Regions from separate parts of the Methylobacterium sp. ap11 genome, predicted to be linked through region 2. Evidence: riboswitches for the same ligand, from Rfam matches in the RefSeq annotation. Region 2 holds a riboswitch; the other holds the start of a gene.

Region 1 (3,201 bases), on a different contig from region 2:
GAGGAGCACGGCTTTTCCCGCGCCACGATCATCGCCGCGATGGGCGTCGGCAAGGGCGACCTCTCGACCCTAATCTCGGTCGCCCGCACGGTGCCGGCCGACGTCGTCCGGGCGATCGGCCCGGCGCCCGCCGCCGGGCGGCCGCGCTGGATGCTGCTCGCCGAGCGGATCCGGGCGGCGAGCCCGAAGCGGATCGCCGGGCTCATCGCCGATCCGGCCCTCGCCGAGACGCCGACGAACGAGCGCTTCGCGGCCGTGCTGCACGCGCTCGCCCCCCCGGCGGCCCCGAAACCGGCGCCGCAGGTCTGGAGCGACGAGGCCGGCCGCGGCATCGCCCGGATCGAGCGCCGCCCGGATCGAGTCGCGGTGTCGTTCGACGAGACCGCCGAGCCGGGCCTCGCCGACTACGTCCTCGACCGGCTGCCGGAGATCCTGGCCGCCTACCGGGCCGGCCGCGCCAAGCCCTGACGGGAGCCGAGGGCACACGGGAACCATCGCACGGGCGCGACGATGCCTCACCGGTCCCGCCCGACATTCCGAGATCCGTCATGCGCCGCGCCGTCCTGCTCCTCGCTCTGCCGGCCTCCGTCCTGGCCCCCTTCCTGGCTCCCGCCGCCCTCGCCGAGGACGCGCCGCGGACCGGAGAGCGGGAGGTCTGCGAGGCCAAGGCCGACCGGAGCGGCATCACCGGCGACGGACGGGCGACCTTCCTGCGCGAATGCGAGGCCGGCGAGCGCCTGGTGCGCGGGTCCGCGCCGCGCTGACGGCGAACGGCGGCAGGCGCGGCGCGTTGGACGACGAGAGTCCGCCGCCGCGGGGCAGCCGATGAGGAGCAGCCGATGACCGATTGGAGGCCCATCGATCGCGCCCCCCAGGATGGCCGCTGGATCATCGCCATCCACCGGGACGAGCCGGATCGGCGCGCCGTGATCCGCTGGGATCCCGGGCGCGTCGGCGATGCGCGCCCCTGGCACGTCGCCACCACCGAGTACGGCTACGCCCCGGAGGCGTTCACCGACTGGACGCCGTTCCCGGACCCGCCGGAACCGGGGCGGTCCACGTGATGCCGGATCCTGTCCCGGGGCGTGGCGTCGACGCGAGCCGGCCCGGCGGGCAACGGTGCCCGGGTGCAACGACCGGCAGGCGACGAGACCTGCGCGTTCGCAATCGCACCGCGGGGCATTGACCCGGATCCCTCGAACCGCCACCCTCACGGCGACGGTTCCCCTCGGGGATCAAAAGGGAACGCGGTGGGGGTTCGCCCGATGCCGCGGCTGCCCCCGCAACTGTAAGCGGCGAGCCTTCCACCACCATAGTCACTGGGTGCCTCACCCGGGAAGACGGTGGCGGGCACCGACCCGCGAGCCAGGAGACCTGCCGTCAGTCGTGGTCACGCGCGAAGCGCGTCGGGCGGGGTGTCCTGACGGGTGTCGGAACGGGTCTTCGCGATCCGGGCGGCCTCGTTCGCGGTGACGTGCCACTGCCGTTGCCCGAGTCCCGACCGTGCCTGCCTCCCGCCTGTCGTTCGTTCCCCCGCTCGTCGCCTGCATCGCCGCCGTGGCATCCTCGCCAGCCGGTGCCCAGGGGCCCGCGGGCGAGATCCGCCTCGACGAGATCGAGGTCTCCGCCCCGCCACCCGCCCCGTCGGGCCCCGCCGCCAGTGCCGGTTACGTCGGCGGCGTCACCGGCATCGGCGGAGCGCTCGCGACCGTCGATGCCGCCAGTGCCGGGATCATCTCGGGCGCGCAGCTCAACAGCCGCCCCGTCACCCGTCCCGGCGAGGTCCTGGAATCGGTGCCGGGCCTGATCGTCACCCAGCATTCCGGCGAGGGCAAAGCCAACCAGTTCTTCCTGCGCGGCTTCAACCTCGACCACGGCACCGACATCGCCCTCCACGTCGACGGCATGCCGGTGAACATGCGCACCCATGCCCACGGCCAGGGTTATGCCGACCTCAACTTCCTGATCCCCGAGCTCGTCGGCGCGGTCGAATTCCACAAGGGCCCGTACTTCGTCCGCGACGGCGACTTCGCCTCGGCGGGATCGGTGCGGATCGACTACCTCGACAAGCTCGACCGCAACGTCGCGCTGACCACGCTGGGCAGCTTCGGCTACAAGCGCGGGCTCTCGGCCGCCTCCCTGCCGCTCGGCGCGGGCAACCTCCTGGTGGCGGGCGAGGCGCAGACCTACGATGGGCCGTGGGTGGTGCCCGATGCCCTGCGCAAGCTCAACGGCGTCGCCCGCTACAGCCAGGGCACCGCGACCGACGGGTTTTCCGTCACCGGCATGGCCTACTGGGCGAAGTGGAACGCCACCAACCAGATCCCCGAGCGGGCGGTGGCGGAGGGGATTATCGGCCGCTACGGCACGCTGGACCCGACCGATGGCGGCGAGACCGGGCGCTTCTCGCTCTCGGGACGCTGGAGCCAATCGGACGCGGGCGGCATCACCCGGGCCTCGGCCTACGTGATCCGCTACCAGATGAACCTCTGGAACAACTTCACCTACTTCCTCAACGATCCCGTCAACGGCGACCAGTTCCGCCAGCGCGACGCCCGGGTGCTCGGCGGCGGCGAGATCAGCCGCGTCTTCCAGGGCGACCTGCTCGGGCTGCCGATGGAGAACGAGATCGGCCTCCAGACCCGTACCGACGACATCCGGGTCGGCCTGTTCAACACCACCGCCCGGCAATACCGCTCGACGGTGCTCGACGACCGGGTGCTGGAGGCGAGCGCGGCGTTCTACTACGAGAACCGGGTGCGCTGGACCGACTGGCTGCGCACCAGCGTCGGCTTCCGGGCCGACGGCTACTACGCCGACGTCCGCTCCGACACGCCGGCGAATTCCGGGCGGGCCCGCGACGGCATCGTCACCCCGAAGCTCGGCGCGGTGCTCGGGCCGTGGCTCGATACCGAGTTATATGTGAACTACGGCGGCGGCTTCCACTCGAACGACGTCCGCGGCGTCACCGCGACGGTCGATCCGGCAAGCCCGCTGTTCAACATCAGCCGCTCGCCGTTCCTGGTGCCCTCGACGGGCTACGAGGTCGGCATCCGCAACCGCTCCATCGCCGGGCTGGAGACGAGCCTCGCCCTGTTCCGGCTCGACTTCGCCTCCGAGAACCTGTTCCAGGGCGACACCGGCACCACCGAGCCGAGCCGGCCGACCCGCCGCTTCGGCATCGAGTGGAGCAACCACTAC
Region 2 (3,201 bases):
CCCGCCGGTCGACCCGGGCTCGCGCTCGCGCCAGCTCGGCGAACCGGGCGCCGACCTCCGCCGCCAACCTCTCGGCCGCCGGCGCGAGTCCGGCGAGGTGGCCGACGGTCAGGATCTTGTCGAGGACGCCCTCGGGCGTCGGCGGCTCCCTGACGATCGAGACCGGGACGCCTGCCTCCCGCACCAGGACGAGCACCTCCGGCGGTCCGGCGCCCTCCGCCGCGATGACGAGATCCGGGCCGAGGGAGAGCAGCCCCTCGGCCGACAAGGCCCGCAGGTAGCCGACATTCGGCTTCTCGCGCAGGACGTTCGCCGGGAAGAGGCTCGTCGTATCGACGGCCACGACACGTTCGGCGGCGCCGAGCCGGTAGAGGATCTCGGTGACGGCGCCACCGAGCGAGGCGATGCGGGCCGCCGGCTCGGCCGCTCGCGAAACCCTGGGAACGACGGCGATGACGGCGCCGGCGAGGAGGGCGCGGCGGCTCCAGAGCCGCGGAGTGAAATGGTCGGTCATTTCGTGAGGATCAACTTGTTGTTGGCGGTGATCCGGAGCCGGTAATGCTCGCCGGCATGCACAATCGTCACCTCACGGGCCCCATGCATCAGGACGGTCGAGGCGATCGTCGCGGGCAGCTCCGACCGCCGGTCGCGTGCCAAACCCTCACGATCACCGCCGTTGCCGGCGGCGACGTCCTCTCGTTTTGTCATGGCGTAGACTTTGAGGCGTTCCGCATGTTTGAAATATTCTATTTCGAACACGGGGAAATTGATGACAACCCGTCCTAGGAGATCGTTCTCCGCTGCACAAGACGCGCTGCATCGGAGCAGTCAATGTGGCGCCCGCTGAGTGATCGGAGATCCTCGACCCTTATCGCGGCGACGCTTGCAGCCCAACAGGAGAAGCCGTCGGCGCCCCAGGGACGAGCCGGCAGTCAGCGATTCTTGTGCGTCTCTTATGCGTCGGACGCGAGTGTTCCGGCCGGCCTGCAGAAACCGGCGCTCGTGTGGCCTCAATCTCACGTGGTGCCGAGAATGTCGGATTGGTGGTGCGACGCACGGCGCGGCTCAAGAGCCCTCCCCTCTTGAGCGTGGGGCCAATCCGCGCCGCCCTCGACCCCTGTCTCGTCGGCAGCGTCACGACGGGGCTGACAAATACCCAGAAGTGGCTCGACGATCCGTTCCTGGTCTGGGGATCGTGAGCGGAGGGGGACGATCGCCCGGTGCGCATAAGACCAGGCATCGTTCCGGGGCAGACACGATCTGTCACAAGATAGCAACAGGCGGGAGCCGATCCGGCCCATCATCCATCGGGGCATGCGACCGCAATTGACAGCAGGGTAGGCGATCCCCGACGACCGACAACGGTCAAGGTTCTCGCCATCCTCGGGTGGCGGGCTAAGAGGGAATTCGGTGCGGCGCGCCATGCGCCCAGGCCGGAGCTGTCCCCGCAACTGTAAGCGGTGAGCCATCCGTCGAGCAGGGTCACTGGTGCGCGAGCACCGGGAAGGCCGGACGGATGGTTGCGACCCGCGAGCCAGGAGACCTGCCCTGACCCTGTTTCGTCTCGTGGGCGGGGTGTCCCGGCGGGTCGCGCCCATGCGCTGCCGGTGCCCGGCCGCGCCTGTCTCGCGTCCTCGGTCATCCCCCTGCGATCCTCTCTCATGACGGTTCGGGGAAGGACCATCGGACTTGGGACACGATCACCAGCAACGCATCTCGGGACATTCTGTCGGGCCGTCGCACCCGCCCGGGGCCGTCGATGACCGGATCGACCCGCTCGAGCTGTATGCCTCCGGCATCGACGCGTCCGACTACGTCGAGCGGATCGCCCCGCTGCTCCGGGCGGCTCTCCCGCGCGTCGGCGATCTCCTCGATGTCGGAGCCGGCGGCGGCCAACTCGGCGCAGCCTTGCGCGACCCTGGCGCCGCCTGGACCGCCATCGAGCCGGCGCCGGTCATGCAGACCCGCCTACAGGCGCTCGTGCCGCCGCCGGTCCTCGTGCCGGTACCATGGCGGGAGGCCGACCTGCCGGCCGGGTTCGCCGACACGGTGCTCGCCGCCAACATGGCCGGGCCGCTCACCGAGGCGGTCCCGTTCCTCGCGCGCTGCCGCGCCTGGGCGCGGCGCGACGTGGTCTGGCTGGTCCCGGCGCAGAACGGTCCCCGCGGTCTCTGCCTCGCCGGCTGCCTGCCCCGCGGATGGCACGGCGAGGACGAGACCCCGGGCGTCGACATCGTCCTGAGACACCTGCCGGGCGCCGACCACCCGCCGATCGTCGCCCGGGTCGATTGGACCTTCCGGGCGATCGTGCCGAGCGTCCCGGGGATCGCCACGTATCTCGCCGACCGGCTCGGCTGGGAGGCAGGCGACCCGCGCCGGCCCGCCCTGTCCAACCATCTCGCAGCCCAGGCCGAGCCGGTTCCCGGCGGCCATCGCCTCAGCGTCCCGCGCAGCTCGGCCCTTCTCGTGTGGAGAACACTCTCGTGATGCCCCGCCGTCTCCGGATGCTCGCGCTGGCGAGCGGATGCGTGCTGCCGGCTCTCGCTTTCGCGCAGGACCAAACCAACCTTCGCCTCGACGAGATCGTGGTCACGGCCACCGGCCGGCCGGAGCCGCGCTCCGAGATCGCCGGCACCGTGCAGGTCATCGACCATACGATGATCGAGAACTCCACGGGGAAGTCGGTCACCGACGTTCTCGCCGAGAACGCCGTCGGCTTCTTCTCGGAATGGACCCCGGGCCAGACCTCGATCAACATCCGCGGTGGCGCCACCGACGGCCAGGGCAAGGATTTCCGCAGCCAGGTCCTGGTGCTGATGAACGGCCGGCGCGCCGGCACCGCCAACCTGTCCAAGCTATCGATCGCCGATGTCGAGCGCATCGAGATCGTGCGCGGTCCCTCCTCCGTGATCTACGGCAGCCAGAACATCGGCGGCGTGATCAACATCATCCTGAAGACCGGGCGGACCGCACCCGGCACTCTGGTCGAGGGCATCGGTGGCGCCTGGGGCCTCGCCCAGGGACGCGCCCAGACCGGCGGCGTGGTCGGGCCGTTCGACTACTATCTCGGCGTCTCGGGCGCCAAACGCGACGATTACCATGCGGGCTCCGGCGACCGCATGGCCAACACCCAGTGGAACCGCATGGGGATCGCCGGGGCTCTAGGCCTGCAGATCGACCCGAACCAGCGCGTCGAGGTCA

Evidence for each region. Region 2 has a riboswitch for cobalamin ahead of BMX97_RS21785 (hypothetical protein). Riboswitches for the same ligand answer to the same signal wherever they lie in the genome.
Region 1: another riboswitch for cobalamin. It lies ahead of BMX97_RS19730 (TonB-dependent receptor); the one in region 2 lies ahead of BMX97_RS21785 (hypothetical protein).

What each region holds. Positions count from the first base shown of each region.
Region 1 is NZ_FOEB01000014.1:13,680-16,880, reverse strand. It holds gene repB (plasmid partitioning protein RepB) at 1-468, shown strand, start outside; gene BMX97_RS19740 (hypothetical protein) at 549-764, shown strand; gene BMX97_RS19735 (hypothetical protein) at 840-1,064, shown strand; cobalamin riboswitch at 1,203-1,397, shown strand; gene BMX97_RS19730 (TonB-dependent receptor) at 1,600-3,201, shown strand, end outside.
Region 2 is NZ_FOEB01000017.1:17,479-20,679, forward strand. It holds gene BMX97_RS21775 (heme/hemin ABC transporter substrate-binding protein) at 1-514, opposite strand, end outside; partial or broken gene hemP (hemin uptake protein HemP) at 511-597, opposite strand; cobalamin riboswitch at 1,352-1,566, shown strand; gene BMX97_RS21785 (hypothetical protein) at 1,690-2,487, shown strand; gene BMX97_RS21790 (TonB-dependent receptor) at 2,487-3,201, shown strand, end outside.